Exiguobacterium sibiricum 7-3: one gene and its partner. The protein of the gene in region 1 interacts with the protein of each later gene in a pairwise test. Links are inferred from orthologs where the notes say so. Each region holds a gene or a part of one and is shown in the gene's direction. Other genes may lie near its edges. The genes, in order: ileS and rbsB.

The links.
Region 2: the proteins of ileS (region 1) and rbsB interact in binary tests that used the Escherichia coli proteins (3 or more experiments, as listed by UniProt). The link is inferred for Exiguobacterium sibiricum 7-3 from one-to-one orthologs.

Annotation. Positions count from the first base shown.
Region 1 is NZ_KK211190.1:1,095,148-1,112,900, forward strand. The notes cover bases 8,232-11,556. They hold ileS (isoleucine--tRNA ligase), read left to right. Parts: upstream 8,232-8,620; coding sequence 8,621-11,356; downstream 11,357-11,556. Other genes in these bases: P402_RS0106500 (DivIVA domain-containing protein), read left to right, coding at 8,232-8,333; lspA (signal peptidase II), read left to right, coding at 11,429-11,556. In the rest of the region: murD (UDP-N-acetylmuramoyl-L-alanine--D-glutamate ligase), read left to right, coding at 1-32; murG (undecaprenyldiphospho-muramoylpentapeptide beta-N-acetylglucosaminyltransferase), read left to right, coding at 29-1,123; P402_RS0106460 (cell division protein FtsQ/DivIB), read left to right, coding at 1,185-1,964; cell division protein FtsA, read left to right, coding at 2,194-3,498; cell division protein FtsZ, read left to right, coding at 3,538-4,695; peptidoglycan editing factor PgeF, read left to right, coding at 4,778-5,554; P402_RS0106480 (YggS family pyridoxal phosphate-dependent enzyme), read left to right, coding at 5,541-6,212; P402_RS0106485 (cell division protein SepF), read left to right, coding at 6,414-6,737; P402_RS0106490 (YggT family protein), read left to right, coding at 6,740-7,012; P402_RS0106495 (YlmH family RNA-binding protein), read left to right, coding at 7,012-7,785; more of P402_RS0106500, read left to right, coding at 7,812-8,231; more of lspA, read left to right, coding at 11,557-11,902; P402_RS0106515 (RluA family pseudouridine synthase), read left to right, coding at 11,903-12,826; bifunctional pyr operon transcriptional regulator/uracil phosphoribosyltransferase PyrR, read left to right, coding at 13,070-13,600; P402_RS0106525 (uracil-xanthine permease family protein), read left to right, coding at 13,652-14,968; P402_RS0106530 (aspartate carbamoyltransferase catalytic subunit), read left to right, coding at 15,107-16,006; and 2 more genes. UniProt on the Escherichia coli protein: Catalyzes the attachment of isoleucine to tRNA(Ile). As IleRS can inadvertently accommodate and process structurally similar amino acids such as valine, to avoid such errors it has two additional distinct tRNA(Ile)-dependent editing activities.
Region 2 is NZ_KK211190.1:679,711-684,815, forward strand. Bases 2,213-5,105 are described here. They hold rbsB (ribose ABC transporter substrate-binding protein RbsB), read left to right. Parts: upstream 2,213-3,148; coding sequence 3,149-4,063; downstream 4,064-5,105. Other genes in these bases: P402_RS0104400 (ABC transporter permease subunit), read left to right, coding at 2,213-3,121; secG (preprotein translocase subunit SecG), read left to right, coding at 4,205-4,438; P402_RS0104415 (alpha/beta hydrolase), read left to right, coding at 4,540-5,105. Also shown: rbsK (ribokinase), read left to right, coding at 1-272; rbsD (D-ribose pyranase), read left to right, coding at 269-658; P402_RS0104395 (sugar ABC transporter ATP-binding protein), read left to right, coding at 673-2,151; more of P402_RS0104400, read left to right, coding at 2,153-2,212. UniProt on the Escherichia coli protein: Part of the ABC transporter complex RbsABC involved in ribose import. Binds ribose. Also serves as the primary chemoreceptor for chemotaxis.

The DNA of each region.
Region 1 (17,753 bases):
CTGTCCAGAAAATAGGAGGGATGTCAAAATGAGAATCGTAGTTTCAGGTGGAGGAACAGGCGGACATATTTATCCCGCATTGGCCATGATCCGAGAAATTGAACGTCGTACGGCATGTGAAGTGTTATACATCGGTACTGAGAATGGACTCGAAGCGGACATCGTCCGCCGGGCAGGCATTCCGTTTGAATCAATTAAAATTTCAGGACTACGCCGTTCCTTGTCGTTTGAGAACGTCAAGACCGGTTTCCGTTTCATGAAAAGTGTTGTCCGCGTCCGAAAACTTCTGCGGGACTTCCAACCGGATATCGTTGTCGGAACAGGTGGTTTTGTCTGCGGTCCCGTCCTATACACGGCAGCGAAGATGGGGTATAAGACGCTTGTCCATGAACAAAACAGCTTACCTGGAATCACCAATAAATTCTTGGCGCGGTATGTTGACCGGGTGGCTCTGTCCTTTAAAGGCTCTGGTCACCATTTCGGTAAAAACGAAGGAAAAACGATTCTAATCGGAAATCCCCGGGCTTCGGAGGTTGCGATGTTGCAAATCGATCCGATCGAAGAAAAACAAAAATATGGTTTTGAACAAGAACGTCCTCTGATTGTCGTGTACGGCGGTAGCCGAGGTGCGCCGGCCATCAATAAAGCGGTCGTCGAAATGATTCCTAAGTTATCAACAACTGACTGGTCGTTGTTGTTCGTCACAGGACAGGTTCACTACGAAGACATTCAGACTCAGTTAGGAACATTACCGGACCGGATTCAATTACGTCCGTTCATTTACGATCTGCCGTTGATTTTAAAAGCGAGTCAACTGGTCATCTCGCGTTCCGGAGCAAGTACATTAGCAGAATTGACGACACTTGGTTTACCGAGCATTTTGATTCCGAGTCCTTACGTGACGGAAAACCATCAGGAAGTGAACGCGTCATCACTTGTCGAGACAGGAGCAAGTCTTTTGATTCGCGAATCCGAATTGACGGGAGACCGGTTATTCGATGCTTGTACGAAGGCGATTGCCAATCAAGCCAGCATGTCAAAAGCATCGCTCGCACTCGGCATGCCAAATGCGGCAAGTGATTTAGTCGATGAATTATTACGGTTGATTCAGCAAAAAAACTAAAGCATTGCAGGAATAGACCGATAAGGTACTGAAATTAAACATAATGGAGGGAGAGGCTTACGTGAAGGAACAACAACCGGCAAGCCAGCCGAAGATGGATACGACTGTCCGCAGCTTAGAAGATAAAATTCCATATGTCCGTGAGCAGCGTCGGAAAAAGGCGAACCGGCGTTTAATCTATGTCCTCATCCTGATCGGTCTATTGATTGGTGTCGTCTTCTATCTTCAATCGAGTTTCTCGCGTGTCGCGACGTTTGACGTCACAGGCACCGTGAACGTCAAGAAGGAAGACATCATTCAAGCATCACGTATTAAGGTGAAGGAGACACATGCTTTCAATGTGTCGGAAGAAGCCGTGTTGGAACGGATTGAAGATGTCCCAGGTATTCGCGAAGCGACGATGAAAAAAACATTTTTACATCATTATGAAGTTGACGTCGTCGAAGAAAAAGAGATTGCGTATGCCAAAGATAAACCGGGCGCCCGGATTGTCTTAGCGGACGGGACGATTATTCCCGGAAAGTCGAAGGAAGAATTGTTTGATGCACCGATTCTAACAGGATTTACGGATCAATCCTTGCGACGTCTGACAAAGGAACTTGTCAAAATCGAGCCGAAAGTCCGGAGCCGGATTTCGGAAATCGTAGCCAATGATCAGACCGACAAGGGTGGATTAAAGTTATTCATGACCGACGGAAATACCGTCTTATTGAGTACATCGGCTTTTTCTAACTCGTTGAATGAATATGTCAAGGTCATTTCTGCTTTGCCAAAAGGAAAAACAGGAACGATCACCATTGATGGAGGAATCTATTTCAAACCATATAAAGGTAAAAAATAGAAAATAACACCACGGATTTGATGGGTTTGACAAACGTTTGTTTTCATTAGTAAGAAAGCGGAGACATCGTCATCAAATCGTAATCTATTAGATGGGTAAGTTAGACAATAACTTCTTTTCGTGAGGTTTTTTATAGTGTAGACTTAAACGAGAAGAAGATTGTCTCGATTCCTGTAAATATAAACAGGGACGATAGGATTAGTATTATGAAAGTGGAGGTGTCACTCCCATGGAAACGAAAGGTACGATTGCCGCACTAGATATTGGGACATCGGAAGTGAAACTCATCGTCGGTGAACTTCTAGGCGGAACACTGAATGTCTTAGCGGAAGGGTCTGCACCATCTGCAGGCGTCAAGCGAGGTGTCATCGTCGACATCGATCAAACAGTAAATGCCATTAAACAAGCGGTTGCAGAAGTGGAGCGCACACTCGGCGAACCAATTGGTGAAGTATATGTAGCAATTTCCGGTGAACACATCCAAGTCAAGGATTGCCAAGGGATGACATCAATCAAAGGGGAAGACAACGAAATCACAGATGACGACGTGAAAGATGTTCTTCACTCAGCCATGGTGATGCGGATTCCAAACGAATTGAGTGTTGTCGATGTGTTACCTAAAACGTTTACTGTCGATCAGCAGACGGAGATCACGGATCCACGTGGCATGATCGGTTATCGTTTAGAAGTGACAGGGAAGCTGATTATCGGAGCGAAGACGATTCTACATAGCATCAAACGTTCCATCGAACGAGCTGGTTTAGAACTTGCGGGGTATGTGCTGGAAAGCTTAGCCGTCTCACGAATCGCAGCTTCGATTGATGAATTAGAACTGGGTGTCGGGATCGTTGATATCGGACATGAAACGACCACTCTTTCAATTTACGAAAAAAACGATCTAGTTTACTCAACGACACTTGCGTACGGTGGAGATCATCTGACACGCGATTTGACGTATAAAATGAATTGTAAATATCAAGATGCGAAACTAGCCAAAGAAGAATATGGCGTCGCGTTGGAAGCTTTAGGTGATCCAGAAGAAAAAGTCTCATACGTGACAATCAACGGGGAACACCGTTTCGAACCACAGACGGAGATTGGCTTTGTCCTTGAAGCCCGTCTGGAAGAGATTTTCGAAATGATTCAGAAGCGGATGACACAAGCTGGGTATGCACAAATGAACAGCGGAATCATTCTTTGTGGTGGTAGTTCTTCCTTACCAGGAATTGACCAGCTCGGTAAGCGAATCTTTAAGCAAAGCGTGAACGTGTATCAACCAGCCAGCTTAGGGATTCGTCATCCGAAGTATGCTGTCGCTGCTGGGATGTTACGATATGTTCTATCACGCAGTGCCGTTTCGAAGTCAGGGTTTGACCGTGCGGACGAAAAGGGAATAGCCGCACAAGGCCGTGAGCAAGAGGAATTACTTGCACATCCTTCCCAACCTTCAGTACGCGAAGAGCGACCACAGAAGGAACAGCCTCCAAAAGAGCGAAAGTCATTCAGTAGTTTCTTTGAGAAATTTTTCGGCTAAATAAAAAATTATCAGTAAAAAAAATAGGGGGCCCCTTTTATGTTGCATTTTGATGAAATGATGGACCAAGTAGCTAAAATCAAAGTCATCGGAGTAGGTGGCGGTGGATCAAACGCTGTCAACCGAATGATTGAACATGGTGTCCAAGGCGTAGAATTCATCGCTGTCAATACGGATGCACAAGCATTAAACATGTCACAGGCAGATGTAAAACTTCAACTCGGAGCAAAATTAACACGTGGTCTTGGTGCCGGAGCAAATCCGGAAATCGGTAAAAAAGCTGCCGAAGAAAGCCGCGAACAGTTGACAGAAATTTTGTCTGGTGCCGATATGGTTTTCGTAACAGCAGGAATGGGTGGAGGTACCGGAACAGGTGCTGCACCGGTCATCGCAGAAATTTCTAAAGAAATCGGTGCATTGACAGTAGGTGTCGTGACAAAACCTTTCATGTTCGAAGGCCGTAAACGGATGCAACATGCTGTTTCAGGCGTGCAGAACTTTAAAGAAAAAGTCGATACACTCATCGTCATCCCGAATGATAAATTGCTTGAAATCGTCGATCGTAACACGCCGATGCTTGAAGCATTCAAAGAAGCCGATAACGTTCTTCGTCAAGGTGTACAAGGGATTACGGACTTAATCGCCGTTCCTGGTCTCATCAACTTGGACTTCGCGGATGTTAAAACGATCATGACGGAAAAAGGTTCAGCATTGATGGGTGTTGGTGTCGCAACCGGCGAACACCGTGCAACGGAAGCTGCGAAAAAAGCGATTTCGAGTCCATTGCTTGAAACATCGATCGAAGGGGCAAAAGGCGTCTTGATGAACATCACCGGTAGTGCAAACTTGAGCCTTTATGAAGTAACGGAAGCAGCTCAAATCGTCCAAAGCGCTGCGGATGAGGAAGTCAACTTGATCTTCGGATCAGTCATCAATGACAACCTGGAAGACGAAATCATTGTTACGGTCATCGCAACGGAATTCGAAAACGAACCACTCGATTTTGAAATCCCATCAGCACAAGAGATGATGAAAAACTTGCTCAAGAAAAAGCAAGCAGCGCCATCACCGGTAGCTGAAGAACCTAAACCGCAAGTCGAAGAGACACCTATTAGCTCGAACCAAGAATCAGCAAAAGGGTCAGATGTCGAAGAGACGATGGATATTCCTTCTTTCCTTCGCCGGAATAATCGTTAATCCGATATTCCAGGGACACGACTGCTAGATCAAGAGGTGTCGCGTAAGCGACACCTCTTTTTTTAAAAAAGGATGGGATGAGATGTTTGGTCAATGGATAAAATGGGATACGCCGACAGGAACTGTTCGTGCAGCGTTTACGACAAAGTTCTCAGCACCTCATGGCAAGGGTAACTTAGGACTGCACGTTAAGGATGATCCGGAAGGCGTCATCAAAAATCGTGAAGTCATCGTCCGACAACTGGAGTTATCTCTTGAAAACTCAGTTTGGGCTGAACAAGTGCACGGCAATCATGTAGAGCAGGTGACGACACTGGAGTCGGGTCGTGGAGCCTCTGATTACGAAACAGCAATCAAGGGAACAGACGGACTGGTGACGACAGATTCAAATGTTTTATTGATGATGCTGTTTGCTGACTGTGTGCCGCTCCTTTTCTGTGATCCGCGGACAGGTATCATTGCAAACGTTCACGCCGGTTGGCGCGGAACAGTCGCTAACATCGTAGAAGCCACACTGACAAAGATGGAACAAGCGGGTGCCGACCGTTCTTCGATTCAGATGGTCATCGGTCCGTCGATTCGTGAATGTTGTTATGAAGTCGATGGACCGGTTCTTGAAGCGGTGGATCAACTAGGTCTTGAAGAGTCTCCTTACATCAAGAAAGAAGACGGGAAAGCCATGTTATCCCTTCAAAAAACGAATGCCATGTTAGCCGAGCGTAGTGGTGTCGGCGATGTGCTCGATACAGGAATCTGTACGAACTGCCAGGCGGAAGACTATTTCTCATATCGTCATGGAGACCATGGTGGACGGTTTGCCAGTTTGATTGTAAAGGAGTCTCTCGATGTCAATTTCTGAAAATGTACAACATGTCCGACAAAACATGAAACAGGCGTATGAAAAGACCGATCAAAAAAAGCAGGTACAATTGATTGGCGTGACGAAATCAGTGTCAAGTGAAGTGGCAGCGGAGCTGCTTGAAGCGGGTATAACGGCACTTGGTGAGAATCGTCCGGAAGGGCTGACCGACAAACAAACGGTCTTAGGGCGTGAGGCATGTGAATGGCATTTCATCGGAACGTTGCAGACTCGTAAAGTCCGACAAATCATTGATCGGATTGATGTGTTACATTCCTTGGACCGGTTACATTTGGCGGAAGAAATCAATAAACGTGCGAAACGGCCAGTCGATTGTTTTATTCAAGTCAATGTCTCCGGTGAAGAATCAAAGCAAGGAATTGATCCGGGAGATGTCCATTCATTTTTACATGAAGTGGGGCAATATCCGATGGTCCGTGTGATCGGGTTGATGACGATGGCTCCGTTGACGGAGGACGAGCAACTGCTCCGTTCGGTCTTTCACTCGCTTCGTGTGCTGCGGGATGAAGTGGCGGCCCGCCATTTACCGCACGCACCGTGTACGGAGTTATCAATGGGCATGTCATCAGACTATCAGATTGCCATTGAAGAAGGTGCGACATATGTCCGAATCGGAACAACTTTAGTCCAATCATAAATGGTCTAGATATACGGAAGGAGAATCGATATGGGATTCAAATCAAAAATGCAAAATCTATTTCTCGGTAACACAGACGATTTAGATGAACTCGAATATGAAAATGATGCTACAATAAATAAAGGTAGAGGTGCATCACAGCAAGAATATGATGAGTATTACGAGGAATCTACCCCGAGTGTTACTCAAAAGGAGGACCATGTGAGACAATCGAACATCGTACCCATTCATACAAAAAAGACAAAATCACAAGTCATTCTCAGTGAGCCGCGTGTGTTTAACGAAGCACAGGAAATTGGCGAACACCTTCGTCAAAATCGGGCTGTCATCGTGAACATGCAACGGATGTCTAAAGATCAATCGCGCCAAATGATCAATTTCTTATCAGGTGTCGTGTTTGCTCTTGATGGAACGATTACGACAATCAGTCAAAACACACTCCTCTGTGTACCGAACAACGTCGAGCTGGCTGGAAGTATTTCAAATCTGCTCGGTGAAGATGATATCAACCATAAGGGGTGGTAAGCATGGATTCGCAAGTCATGTACGCAATCGGTCGTACACTCAGCACGTTACTTCAATACTACAGCTACGTCATGATTGCCTATATTTTATTATCGTGGTTCCCGAATGCACGTGAATCACGATTCGGTCAAGTTCTAGCGATGTTAGTCGAACCTTTCCTCGCACCATTCCGACGGATTATCCCGCCCATCGGAGGTATGCTTGACATTTCACCTATCGTTGCCTTTCTTGTGCTTAATCTCGCACAGTCAGGTATCAGAGCGATCTTCTTGTAATGAGTGTCTATGATCATTATCGCGGACATGAGCGGGAGTTTGTCGATCTCGTCTTGAATTGGATCGACCATGTCGAAGCGACCTATACGTTTAAAGTGACAGATTTTCTGGATCCGCGCGAACAACAGATTACCCGAGAACTCGTCGGAACAAAATGCGCCCTCTTTTTTGAGGGCGGTTTTGAAGGCGCCGAACGACAGCGTGCGCTTATTGCCCCTGATTATTACGATCTTGATGCCAACGATTTTGATATTGCCATTTATCGTATCCATTATCCCACTAAATTCGTGGAGCTCTCGCATCGCCAGGTGACAGGCACATTGCTGAATGTCGGATTAAAGCGCGGGAAATTCGGTGACGTCGTCATCCAGGATCAACTCGTTCAATTTGCCGTTGCGAAAGAAGTAGCTTCTTATATCGAAGCAAATGTCGATCGTGCGGGAAAAACAAAGATTCGGTTGTCGCTCGTGGATTCAGAAGAACAGTTGAAGATTAAGGATCAAGAATGGCAAGAAGAACTGGGCTTCGTCAGTTCGCTCCGTTTTGATACGGTTGTCAGTGAAATCCTTGGTTTTTCAAGACAAAAAGCGCAAAGCCTGATTAAACAAGGTGAAAGCAAAGTGAATTATAAAATCGTCGAAGATCCAAGTTTTTTATTGGAGGAAGGCGACTTACTCTCACTTCGTGGAACAGGACGTGTCAAGTTGATCGCCGTACTCGGCTCAACAAAACGGGATCGGATTAAATTGCAATACGGTCTGCTAAAAGGATAACCAACAAGCTGAGGGAGGATTTCATCATGCCATTGACGCCACTTGATATTCACAATAAGGAATTTACACGGAAGTTTCGCGGCTATGACGAAGATGAGGTCAATGAATTTCTTGATCAAGTCATCAAAGATTTTGAATTGTTGCTCCGTGAAAACCGTCAACAGCAAGAAGTCATTCAAAATATGCAGTCTCGTGTCGATTACTTCAGCTCGATGGAAGAAACATTAAACAAGTCCATCATTGTGGCACAAGAAGCGGCAGAAGAAGTCAAAGCCAATGCGACGAAAGAAGCGAGCTTGATCGTCAAACAAGCGGAACGAGAAGCTGAACAATTACAAGATGCGGCACAACGTCGAGCACAACGGACCGATTTCGAAGTTGAACAGATGCGTAAAAAAATCGAACTGTACCGGAATCGTTTCAAAGTGTTGATTGATGCACAGATGGAATTGTTGACGAGTCATGACTGGGATGCATTCGACAGTTCGACCCGGGGTGCGCTTGACGAGATTCCTGCAGTTGCGTATAATGACGACGATGTCATATAAGCTAAATCAATGAGAAGGACACGTCTTTTATCAGGATACTGTCAGCGAATCGGGGACTGGTGCGAGCCCGATCAGAGAATGAAAAAAGATATCCCCTTTGAGTGCGGGACTGAATGTTTTCAGTAAGCTCCGCCGTTTCGCCTCCGTTATCGGGCTCTTAAGTGGTAATCTGTTTGTTAGGATTGCTAGTAGGGTGGTACCGCGAGTTCAAGCCAAATTCGTCCCTATCAGGGGATGAGCTTGGCTTTTTTTTGTACGTAAAATACAGACAAGTGAGGGAATGCCAGATGGAATACAAAGATACGTTATTGATGATGAAGACGGAATTTCTAATGCGAGGAAACTTACCGAAACGTGAACCAGATATGCAGGCACGTTGGAACGAGATGAATCTATATGAAGCAGTTCAAGAAAAAAATGCTGGGAAACCGGCATTCATTCTACACGACGGTCCTCCCTATGCAAACGGGGACATCCATATGGGGCACGGATTAAATAAAGTCTTAAAAGACATCGTCGTCCGTTACAAATCAATGAACGGATTCCGTTCTCCGTACGTACCGGGTTGGGACACACACGGACTTCCAATCGAGACGGCTCTTCAAAAAGCGGGTGTCGACCGGAAATCGATGTCGGTCGCAGAATTCCGTGAACTGTGTGCGAAATATGCACTCGAGCAAGTTGATCATCAACGTGAACAATTCAAGCGCCTTGGTGTTCTCGGTGACTATGACAATCCATATATCACGTTGCAACCGGAATTCGAAGCAGCACAAATTCGTTTGTTCGGCGATATGGCCAATAAAGGATATATCTATAAAGGGAAAAAACCGGTATACTGGTCGCCGTCATCGGAATCGGCTCTTGCAGAAGCCGAAATCGAATACCAGGATAAACGTTCTGCTGCCATCTACGTAGCGTTCCAGGTCATGGACGGAAAAAATATCTTGGAGCCGACGGATCATTTCGTCATCTGGACAACAACACCTTGGACAATTCCGGCAAACCTCGGAATCTCAGTCAGTGGCGAGTTGACCTATGCACGGATCGAACACGAAGGAAAAGGCTATATCGTGGCCGAGACACTCGTACCGGAAGTCATCGAGGCATTGGGCTGGGAAGATGCTACGGTGGGTCGTATCTTCAACGGGGCCGACTTTGAGTACATCAAAGCGAAACATCCACTCTATGACCGGGAATCACTTGTCATGCTCGGCGATCACGTCACGGCAGAAGCGACGGGTGTCGTTCATACAGCACCTGGACACGGGGAAGATGACTTCAGAATCGGTCAAGCTTACGGTCTGGATATCCTTTGTCCGGTTGACGACAAAGGGGTCATGACGGCAGAAGCTCCTGGTTTTGAAGGATTATTCTATGAAGATGCCAACAAAGAAATTGGTGTGGCATTGGAAGAAGCCGGTGCTTTATTAAAACTGTCATTCATCAAACACTCGTACCCGCATGACTGGCGGACGAAAAAACCAGTTATCTTCCGGGCGACACCACAGTGGTTCGCTTCGATCAAAGATTTCCGGGCTGAAATCCTCGACGAAATCAAAGAAGTCCAGTGGGTGCCGGAGTGGGGCGAAACACGTCTTCACAACATGTTCAAAGACCGTGGCGACTGGGTCATTTCCCGTCAACGCGCGTGGGGTGTCCCGTTGCCGATCTTCTATGCAGAAGATGGTACGGAAATCGTCACACCGGAAACAATCGACCATATCGCGAATCTGTTCGCTGCACACGGATCAAACGTCTGGTATGAACGGGAAGCCGTTGATTTGTTACCGGAAGGATTCACGCATCCGGCAAGTCCGAACGGGATCTTCAAAAAAGAAACGGATATCATGGATGTCTGGTTCGATTCCGGATCATCACATGCCGGTGTTCTTGCTACACGTCCGGAACTTGAGCGTCCAGCTGACTTGTATCTAGAAGGTTCTGACCAATACCGCGGATGGTTCAATTCGTCCCTTTCGACAGCTGTCGCAACGACAGGGAAAGCACCATACAAAGCCGTCGTCAGTCACGGGTTCGTCCTTGACGGTCAAGGCCGGAAGATGTCGAAATCAATCGGAAATACGATTGCCCCAATCCAAATCATGCAACAGTTCGGAGCGGAAATTCTTCGTCTCTGGGTCGCTTCTGTCGATTATCAATCGGACGTCCGTGCCTCGATGGACAACTTTAAACAAGTATCAGAATCATACCGGAAAATCCGCAATACGGTTCGGTTCTTGCTTGGAAACCTGGATCAGTTTGATCATACAGCGCATCGAGTTGCGTTTGCTGACTTGCCGGAATCGGATCGCTTCATGCGGACGAAACTGGATCAACTCGTTGGCAAAGTAAAAGCAGCGTATGACGCCTATGACTTCATGGCCGTGTACCAGTTATTGCATAACTTCTGTGTCTTGGACTTGTCTTCGTTCTATCTCGATTACACGAAGGATATCTTGTACATCGAAAAAGAAGATGCACCAGCGCGTCGTGCCGTTCAAACGGTCATGTACGATACGGTCGTCACATTGTTACAACTGATGGCACCGGTCTTACCGCATACAGCAGACGAAGCATGGGAATTCGTTCCTGGCGTCGAGACGGCAAGTATCTTCCTGACGGATCTTCCGGAAGCACCGGAAGTAACGGAAGAGGGTCTTACGCTGATTGCGAAATGGAACAGTTTCCTTGTCTTCCGTGATGATGTCTTGAAAGCACTGGAAGAAGCACGTGCTGAGAAACTTGTCGGGAAAACGCTGGAAGCGAAATTAGAATTGGCACCAAATGACGAAACGAAAGCATTGCTTGCGACAATCGATCATCTTGAGCAGTTGTTGCAGGTTTCACAGATTGAGTTCGTCGCTTCGGCGGAGAAATCATATGGGACGACAGGTATCACCGTTCTCAAAGCAGACGGCGAAAAATGTGAACGCTGTTGGACATATTCGACTGAGCTTGGACAAGATCCGGCTCATCCGACACTTTGCCCACGTTGTACTGAAGTCGTCAATTCTTTATAATGAATCAGGGAGGGGCAGCTACGGCGACTTCGTAGCGGTCCCTCATTATTTTTGGATGTGGAGGAAAAAAGAATGTGGCTTTACTTAGCGATTGCTGCTGTACTCGTCGGAGTGGATCAATTGACGAAATGGATCGTCGTCCAACAGATGACGATTGGTCAAGCGATTGAGATCATTCCCAATTTCTTTTATTTAAATTCATACCGGAATCGTGGCGCTGCCTGGGGGATGCTTGAAGGGAAGTTTGGATTTTTCTTCGTCATCACGCTGGTCGTCGTCATTGGGCTGATTTATTTTCTTTACAAAGAAGGCACAAAAAACAAAGTATTTGCTTGGAGCGTCGCCTTATTACTCGGCGGAGCGGTCGGGAATTTCATCGACCGGATGGCACGTGGAGAAGTCGTCGACTTTTTTCATTTTTATCCGTTCGGGTATAATTTCCCGATATTTAATGTGGCAGACGTCAGTTTGACGTTTGGGGTTATTCTGATGCTGATCAGCGTCATGTTTGAAGAGCGTTTGACTAAGAAGGGAACGATTGATTAAATGAATGAACAAAATGAATGGGCTGTTAAAGCCAATGGTGCTACCGGTCGAATTGATAAATGGTTAGCAGAACAACAAGATTGGTCACGGTCACAAGTCCAGGATTGGTTAAAAGCCGGTCATGTCGAAGTCGACGGACGAATCGTCAAACCGAACTATAAGATGTCCGGCACGGAAGAAATCCTTGTCCGGATTCCAGAAGCAGTCGAGCTTGAAGTTTTACCGGAAGATATCCCGCTGGATGTCGTGTATGAAGACAGTGACGTCATTGTCATCAATAAACCTAAAGGTATGGTCGTGCATCCGGCAGCGGGTCACGTATCCGGAACACTCGTCAATGCGTTGCTCCATCACTGCCAGGATTTGTCCGGCATTAATGGCGTCAAACGTCCGGGAATTGTCCACCGAATCGATAAAGACACATCAGGTCTCTTGATGGTCGCTAAAAATGATTTGGCCCATGAATCACTGGCACAGCAATTGAAAGACAAGACGACAGAGCGTCTGTACATCGCGCTTGTCCACGGCGAGATTCCGCATGAACTGGGAACAATTGAAGCACCGGTTGGCCGTGACAAAAATGACCGTCAACGGATGACTGTGACGGATAAAAACTCGAAAGCGGCTGTGACGCATTTCCGTGTCCTTGACCGTTACGAAGGGTTCACTGTCGTTGAATGTAAGCTCGAGACAGGACGGACGCACCAAATTCGTGTCCACATGCGTTACATCGGTTTCCCGCTTGCCGGAGATCCGAAATACGGACCACGGAAAACGATGAAAATGAACGGTCAAGCGCTTCATGCTGCTGTTCTTGGATTCAAGCATCCGCGGACTGGTGAGATGTTACATTTCGAGGCACCGTTGCCGGAAGAGATGACGTTCGAGATTAGTCAGTTGAAAAAACTTGAATTAGAGTCTTGACGTTTTTCTAATAAAACGGTAGAGTATCACCTAGAGAGCGATGCGAGACATCTGCCTCAAACAACCGGTCGTCCGCGTTGACGATCCTACCCATAGTACACCTTTAAACGAGTCCGGAGAGGCTACGAAAGGGAGACATTTCATTTGTGTAGATACGTGTAGCGTGAGCTGCCCACACTTATTGTCTTCAACAACCTCCTGCGACTTTACGCAGGAGGTTTTTTTTGCAGAAAGGAGCAAGTGATGAAACCATCCGTCATTTTAGATGAAGCAGCAATCAGTCGGGCGCTGACACGCATCGCCCATGAAATCATCGAACGTAACAAAGGAATTGATCAACTGATGATCGTCGGCATCAAGACACGCGGGGAGACACTCGCCCGCCGTCTGGCCCGCCGGATTGAGGAGATTGAAGGTAAGCCGGTCCTGCTCGGTGTCGTTGACATCTCAATGTACCGCGATGACTTATCGAAAAAAAGTCTCGAGCCGGAAATCAAAGGTACGGACATGCCGGAGACGGTGACAGGAAAAATCATCGTCCTGGTGGATGATGTCCTATACACCGGACGCACCGTCCGTGCCGCAATGGATGCACTCGTTGATCACGGTCGTCCGAGTATGATTCAACTTGCTGTCCTCGTCGACCGGGGACACCGGGAACTTCCGATTCGACCAGATTTCATCGGCAAGAATGTCCCGACATCACGTGAAGAACAAGTTGTCGTCGCCTTATCTGAAGTCGATGACGCCGATCAAGTATTTATCAAACGTTAAACACAAATACCTTTAACGTGGTCCAGAGAGACCAGAAAGGGAGTTATCCTTATGAAAACCCACACAGCGATTCTTGATGTACAAGAACGGCCAAAACACCCCCTCCAGTGGCTGATGCTCAGCCTTCAACATGTCTTCGCGATGTTTGGCGCGACGGTCCTTGTTCCGTTATTGACGGGATTAAACACATCCGTTGCCCTCGTCGCAAGCGGAGTCGGCACTTTGATTTTCCTCGCCGTCACACGCTTTAAAGTCCCGACGTACTTAGGTTCAAGTTTTGCTTATATCGTTCCGATCATTGCCGTCAGTGAACGCTGGGGAGTGGAAGATGCGCTTGTCGGCGGAATGGTCGCAGGGCTGGTCTACGGAATCGTTTCTCTCGTCATCACGTATACTGGTGTCGGTTGGCTGATGAAACTCTTGCCACCGGTCGTCATCGGACCTGTCATCATGGTCATCGGATTATCGCTTGCTCCAACGGCCGTCAACATGGCGATGAACGGGGCGGATGGGAAGTACAGCGGTACATTCCTACTTGTCGCCTTGACGACACTTGCTGTGACCTTGCTTGCGATGACGTACTTCAAAGGGATGTGGAGTACAGTGCCGATCCTGTTCGGTATTCTGACGGGATATCTTGTCGCCGTCGCTGCGGGAATCGTCGACTTCACGTCACTGAAACAAGCGAGCTTTTTCCAAATTCCGAACTTTACGGTACCATTCCTAGATTACTCACCAACTTTGAACTGGGCCGCACTTGCGCTCATCGTCCCAGTCACACTGGTCACATTGACAGAACACATCGGAGAACAAAAAGTGACATCACGGATTATCGGGCGCGAGACGCTTCTTGATCCGGGGATGCACCGGACGGTTCTCGGAGACGGATTGGCGAAGACGATTGCCTCAATGCTCGGCGGTCCACCGGTGACGACGTACGGTGAAAACAACGGCGTCATGGCCATTACCCGTGTATACAGTGTGTTTGTCCTCGGAGGCGCAGCCGTTCTTGCCATCAGCTTCGGATTCCTCGGCTATGTCGAAGGGTTCATCAAAACGATTCCGACACCTGTCATGGGTGGCATCAGTATCCTGCTGTTCGGCGTCATCGCTTCGAACGGTCTGCGGACACTCGTTGAAAGTAAAGTTGATCTTGCAGATAAACGCAACCTGACAATCACTGCTGTCATCCTCGTCATCGGAATCGGCGGAGCTGCCTTGAAAATCGGCAACTTCTCGCTCGAAGGCATGGCATTAGCAACGATTTTGGGTGTCCTCCTGAATCTGGTCTTGCCAAAAACGAGTATCGAAGTCGCAGAACACGAACAAGAAACACCACAACCGAAACGAGCAGCTAACGACTTTTAAGACGTTCCAGAGAGAACGATAAAGTGGAGGCCCTTCAGAAACAGATGGCGACATCTGTCTTCTTCAGCGCACCTTCACATCAGAAGGTGCGCTTTTTTGCGGCCCAAAGGAGAGGAAAACATGCAGACACGACAACGGATTGGCCATTTTACGAGTCTTGACGAGCTATCGACAAATGAAATCGAACGATTGATAAAGCGGGGACTGCAACTGAAACAAGGCGCACCCGTCCAACCGCTGCCGACGAAAACCGTCGCTAATTTGTTTTTCGAACATTCGACACGGACTAAATGTTCGTTTGACATGGCAGAATATCATCTCGGACTTCACGTCCTGCCGTTTGAGACAGCAACCTCATCCGTTCAAAAAGGTGAAACGTTACTCGATACATGTAAGACGTTACAGGCAATCGGAGTCGATGCACTCGTCATCCGTCATGGAGATACCGGTTATTACGAACAGTTACAACAGCAGTTGTCGATTCCGATCATCAACGCCGGGGACGGTAGCGGACAGCATCCCTCACAGTCATTACTGGATTTGATGACGATGTACGAGGAGTATGGTCATGTCAGCGGAAAAACGATTGTCATCTGTGGTGATCTCCGGCATAGCCGGGTCGCACGGTCCAATGCGCAAGTCTTACAACGTTTAGGAGCGACCGTCATCGGTTCCGGACCAAGGGAATGGTTTGATGAGACGATGGGAATCACTTACCGGGAGATGGATGAGGCAGTGGCAACCAGTGACATCATCATGCTGCTTCGGGTCCAACATGAACGGCACGTGGATAAGCATTCGTTTGCAGCAGACGAGTATCACGAACGGTACGGGTTGACGGAGGAACGAATGAAATGGATTCGACCGGACGCAATTGTGTTACATCCCGCACCGGTCAACCGGGGCGTCGAAATTGCCGAAGAACTGGTCGAACATCCGCAATCGCGTATCTTTGATCAGATGACAAACGGTGTGTTTGCACGGATGGCGATTTTAGAACGGGCTTTTGAGACCTCAACGACAAAGGAGACGAGATAAGATGGCAATTCGAATTGATCATGCAACATGGTATAAAAATGGGGAACGGCAAGAGTCGAGTATTCGCATCGAAGAGGGTGTCTTTACGGAGCTCGATGCGACACCAATCGAGACGGATCAAGTGATTAATGCCAAAGGTTACACTGTTGCACCGGGTTTTGTGGATATTCACGTTCATTTACGCGAACCGGGCGGCGAACATAAAGAGACGATTGCAACAGGAACGGCAGCAGCGGCAGCAGGCGGATTTACGACGATTTGTCCGATGCCGAATACGCGTCCGGTTCCGGATGACCGAGAGACGCTTGACGCCCTCTTTAAAAAGATTGAAGAGACGGCATCTGTCCGTGTTTTCCCTTATGCGGCGATTTCAAAAAATCAGCTAGGGCAGGAACTCGTCGCATTTGAACAACTGACCGATGCCTTTGCTTTTACGGATGACGGAGTTGGTGTCCAAAGTGCCGCTGTCATGCGGGAAGCGATGACATGCGCCGCCGCCGTCAATAAAAGTATCATCGCCCATTGTGAAGATGATTCGCTTAAGGCAGGTTGTGTCCATGAAGGGACATACAGCCGACGAGAAGGATTACAAGGGATTCCGTCACTGGCAGAAAGTATTCATATCGCCCGGGATGTCTTGATTGCGGAAGCGACCGGATGTCATTATCATGTCTGTCATGTCTCGACGAAGGAGTCCGTCCGGGTAATCCGGGATGCAAAACGGGCAGGTATTCGGGTAACGGCGGAAGTCACGCCACATCATCTTGTGTTGACGGAGGACGATATCATGGGACGCGATCCAAACTTCAAGATGAACCCCCCACTTCGGAGCGAAGCGGATCGCCAAGCGTTGCTTGAAGGTCTGCTGGACGGAACGATTGATTGTATCGCAACCGACCATGCCCCGCATGCAGCAGAGGAAAAAGCACTCGGGATTGAGCGTGCACCGTTCGGGATTACAGGATTTGAGACGGCATTTCCTTTGCTGTATACGAAATTGGTTGAACCGGGCATCTTCACGCTTGACCAGTTACTGGATTGGATGTCGCGTAAACCCGCTGACTTGTTTGACTTACCATTTGGACGAATCGAAGTCGGAGCACCTGCCGATTTAGTCTTACTCGATTTAGAAACAGTTCGGACGGTCGAACCGGATCAGTTTCTGTCGAAAGGAAAAAATACACCGTTTCGTGGTGAACAGTTGACGGGTTATCCGGTATTGACGCTCGTCGGTGGAGAAATTGTATTTAAGGGGGAAATGACACATGTCTAAACGGACGTTGATTTTAGAGGATGGAATGGTTTTTGAAGGAGAAGCGTTTGGTTCGAGCGAGGTGACAATGGGGGAGGTGGTCTTCCAAACAGGCATGACCGGGTATCAAGAGATGTTATCCGATCCTTCCTACTGTGATCAAATGATTGTCTTAACCAATCCATTGATCGGCAACTACGGCATGAACCGCGATGACTATGAAACGACCCGTCCGCTTGCGAAAGCACTGATCGTCCGGGAAGTCTGTCATACCCCATCGAACTTCCGCTCCCAGACGTCTCTTGCAACGGCTCTAGAAGAATTCAATATTCCCGGTTTAACGGGAATCGATACCCGTCAGTTAACCCGTCACCTGCGTTCAAAGGGGGTTATGCGGGGACTGCTCGTGGATGGCGCGTACGATTTGTCCGAGCAACTGGAACGGATTCAACAGATGACGCTTGCGACCGATCAGGTCAAACGGGCTTCGACGGA
Region 2 (5,105 bases), 420 kb from region 1 along the record:
ATCCCAATAAATTGATCGTGACGGAAGGCAGCCGGGGCGCCCGCTTTTATGACGGAGACGCGATTGTGACGGTTCCAGCCATCAAGACGGACGTCGTCGATACGACAGGTGCCGGTGATACCTTCAACGGAGCACTTGCTGTCAGCTTGACGGAAGGAACGTCATTGACGGAAGCGATTCGGTTTGCGAACAAGGCAGCCGGTATGTCCGTCCGGGCACTCGGAGCACAAGGCGGAATGCCGACGCGCGAACAGATGGAGGTCGAAGCATGAAACGACACGGGATTTTAAACAGTCATATCAGTAAAGTCTTAACGGATCTTGGTCATACGGACATGGTCGTCATCGCTGACTGCGGTCTGCCGATTCCGGCAGGCGTAGAGCGGATCGATTTGGCACTTGAACTCGGGACACCATCGTTCGTTGATGTCGTCCGGATCGTCGCAGACGACATGGCGGTTGAACAGGTGACACTGGCATCGGAAATCAAAGAGGCCAATCCGGTTGCGCTCGAGGCTGTGACGAAGCTTGACGTACCGCAAGATTATGTGTCGCACGAAGCATTCAAAGAATTGACGAAGCAGGCGAAAGTCATCATCCGGACGGGTGAAGCGACACCGTATGCGAACGTCATCTTACACGCCGGCGTCATTTTTTAAGGGGAGGAAGTACGATGCAAATTGAGATGACAGGTATCACAAAAGCGTTTGGTCCCGTTCCCGTCTTGAAGGGAGTCGACTTCACTCTCGCGACCGGTGAGATTCATGCCTTGATGGGAGAGAACGGTGCCGGAAAATCGACACTGATGAAAATTCTGACCGGTGTCCATAAAGCCGATCAAGGAACGATTTTAGTCGACGGAGTCGAACAGCAGTATAAAAATCCGAAACTGGCGGAAGAAGCGGGGATTGCCTTCATCCACCAGGAACTGAACATCTTACCGGACTTAACGGTCACGGAAAATCTGTTTCTCGGACGGGAACTGAAATCCCGCTTCGGTGTTTTGAAGCAGGCGGAAATGAAACGGCTTGCCGAACGCGAACTGGCAGAATTGAACGTCTTCATGGACGTCAATCAGCTCGCCCGGACGTTATCGGTCGGACAACAGCAGATGATTGAGATCGCGAAAGCGTTGATGACGGATGCGAAGGTCATCATCATGGATGAGCCGACGGCCGCTTTGACGGAACGCGAAATCCGCGCCTTGTTCAGTGTCGCGACGGCATTGCGGGGTCAAGGAGTCTCGATCGTCTATATCTCACACCGAATGGAAGAAATTTTTGAGCTGTGTGACCGGATCACGGTGTTACGGGACGGTGTCTCTGTCTCGACCCACCGGATTGCCGACACTTCGTTTGAACAGATCGTCCGCGAAATGGTCGGACGCGAGATGGGCGAACGCTATCCGGAGCGTCAAGTGACACTCGGTCAGACGGTCCTCGAAGTCACCGGGGCAACCGGCAAACGGTTTGAAGATGTCTCGTTCTCGGTCCGTACCGGTGAAATCGTCGGATTTTCCGGCTTGATGGGAGCAGGACGAACAGAAGTCATGCGCGGCTTGTTCGGGGTCGACCGGATGAAAGCAGGGACGATCAGCTTAAACGGCAACGTCGTCAAAATCAAATCACCGCATGATGCGATCAAACAGGGACTCGGTTTCTTAACGGAAGACCGAAAAGGCGAAGGATTGTTCCTCGATTTTTCACTCCGGGAAAACATCTCCTTGCCGACAATCCGGTCGTTATCGAAGTCCGGTGTCATCTCCGATCAATCGGAGCGGCAGTTCGCCGAAGGATATCTCAAGTCGTTATCTGTCCGGCACAGCTCGATGGATCAACCGGCGAAGTCTTTATCAGGCGGGAACCAGCAAAAGGTCGTCCTCGCGAAATGGCTCGGAACAAAACCGGATGTCCTGATTCTCGACGAACCGACACGCGGTGTCGACGTCGGGGCGAAAAAAGAGATTTATATGATTATGAACGAACTGGCCGCATCGGGTGTCGCAATCATCATGATCAGTTCTGATCTGCCGGAAATCCTCGGCATGAGCGACCGCGTCTATGTAATGCGTGAAGGGCAAATGAGCGGCATGCTCAATCAAGAAGAGGCAACGCAAGAGAGTATCATGACGCTTGCGACAGGAGGACAATGATATGGAATTGATGCAAGGGAAACTGACAGAAAAGAAACCGAGACGACTCGGGATTGGTCAAAAGCTCGGTCCGCTCGCCGGACTGTTCGCGATCATTCTCGTCGTTTCGATCATGGAACCGGACTTTTTAACGCTTAATAACTTATTTAACATCTTACGCCAAGTTTCGATCAATGCCTTGATTGCTTTCGGGATGACGTTCGTCATCTTAACGGGCGGGATCGACTTATCGGTCGGTTCGATTCTTGCGTTGTCATCCGCGTTCGTCGCCGGTCTGATGACCGACGGAACGTCCGCGATTCTCGCTGTGCTTGCCGGCTTGATCGTCGGGGCAATCATGGGTGCTTTAAACGGAATGGTCATCTCGCTCGGGAAAGTCGCACCGTTCATCGCGACACTCGCAACGATGACGATCTTCCGCGGTCTGACACTCGTCTATACGGACGGGAAGCCGATTACCGGACTCAGCCAAGGTGGCTGGTTTGAATTATTCGGTCGCGGCTACTTCTGGATCTTCCCGGTCCCGGTCGTGACGATGTTGATTGCCTTTGGCGTGCTGTACTTCATCTTGAAGAAAACGACGTTCGGCCGTTACACGTATGCGATTGGTGGAAACGAAGAAGCTGCAAAATTGATGGGGATTCAAGTCAACAAAGTGAAGATTTTGATCTACTCGCTGTCTGGTTTAATGGCAGCACTGGCTGGAATCATCCTGACGTCGCGTCTCAACTCGGCGCAACCAACAGCCGGAACATCGTACGAACTTGATGCGATCGCAGCGGTCGTCCTTGGTGGAACAAGCTTATCTGGTGGACGCGGTTGGATCGTCGGGACGTTGATCGGTGCCTTGATCATCGGGACACTCAACAACGGACTTAACCTGCTTGGTGTCTCCTCGTTCTTCCAGCTCGTCGTCAAAGGGCTCGTCATCCTGTTCGCGGTACTCGCGGACCGGAAACAAACTACGTGATTTACCATCCAAAAGGAGGATATTGATATGAAAAAACTACTCGCACTCGTCATGATGGCTTTAATGGTGTTCGCAGCGGCTTGTTCGACGGAACAACCGGGCAGTGACACGGAAAAAGAGAAGAAAACAAAAGACTTCAAGATTGGTCTGTCGATTTCGACGCTCAACAACCCGTTCTTTGTGTCACTTAAAGAAGGCGCAGAAAAAGAAGCAAAAGCACAAGGCGCAACACTGCAAGTCGCGGATGCACAAGATGATGCGGCCAAACAAGCAAGCGACATCGAAGATATGATTCAAAAGAAAGTCGATCTTATCTTGATCAACCCAACGGATTCAGCAGCAGTCGGTGCGGCAGTTCAAACAGCAAACGATGCTGACATCCCAGTCATCACAGTTGACCGGAATGCAGAAGCCGGCGACGTCATCGCGCACATCGCGTCGGATAACGTAGCAGGTGGGAAACAAGCGGGTGAGTACATGATCGAACTCGTTGGCGACAAAGCGAAAGTCGTTGAACTCGAAGGAATCCCGGGCGCATCTGCAACACGCGACCGCGGCGAAGGCTTCCACGCGGCAGTCGACAGCAAGCTTGACGTCGTCGCTAAACAATCAGCAAACTTCGACCGGGCAAAAGGTCTGTCGGTCATGGAAAACATTCTTCAAAACAACAAAGACATCAAAGCTGTCTTCGCACACAACGATGAAATGGCCCTTGGTGCCGTCGAAGCGTTGAAAGCAGCGGGCATGGAAGACGTAAAAGTCATCGGTTTTGACGCAACAGACGATGCGGTTAAAGCAGTCGAAGACGGTAAGATGGCCGGAACAGTCGCTCAGAAACCGGCTGAAATCGGTAAAACCGGAATCGACACAGCAATCAAACACCTCAAAGGTGAGACAGTCGAGAAGAACATTCCAGTCGAACTCGATCTCATCAAACAATAATTTTCCTCACCAGCCGAGCTGATTTTGTCAGCCGGCTGGTGTTTTTTGGAGGTAAGATGAACTTCGTGAATCTATACCTTGTTCCCGTAGTTGTTTTTCTCTATAATGAAAGAAGCGTATATTACTGAAGGAGGATCATCGATGATCATTCATAACGTGGCTCTTGTCGGCCTCATCGTCGTTTCCGTTCTTCTCATCATCGTCGTTCTCTTGATGTCAGGCCGTACGGCTGGACTCGGAGCATTGACAGGTGGGGCAGAACAATTATTTGGTCGCCAAAAAGCCCGTGGCTTGGATGCGGTCCTAAATCGTGTAGCGTCTATTTTAGGGGCATTATTCTTTATCTTGGCGTTACTCGTCGCTTTTTATAAGTGAGTATTGAAACGACAGCCGTCCGATCGCGCTGTCGTTTTTTCTTATTTTCTCGATTTCTAAATTTTCATTTTGGGGTATAGAGTTAGAGGGGGAATCATTTTATGAAAATCACATTACCAAAACCATTCTTTTTTGAAGGCGGCAACCGGGCAGTTCTGTTGTTGCACGGCTTCACCGGCTCAAGCGCCGATGTCCGGATGCTCGGACGTTACCTGCAAAAACATGGTTATACATCACTGGCACCACAATATAAAGGGCACGCTGCCCCACCCGAAGAGCTGACGAAGACTGGGCCAGCCGACTGGTGGCAGGATGTCCTCGACGGTTACGAAGAGTTAAAAGCCAAAGGATACGACGAGATTGCGGTCTGCGGACTGTCACTCGGCGGTGTCATGTCGCTTCGACTTTCGATGCACCGTCCGGTCAAAGCCGTCATTCCGATGTGTGCGCCGGCTTACATCAAAAGTGAAGACGTCATGTATGCAGGAGTCACGGAGTATGCCAGAGAATTTAAAAAGCGAGAAGGAAAATCGGTCGAGGAAATCGAACAGGAGATGGCTGTGTTCGAACCGATGCCGACCTTAAAGGATCTGCAAGCCTTGCTGAAAGATACACGCGATTCACTCGAAGATGTCTATGCACCGACACTCGTCATCCAAGCCCGCAA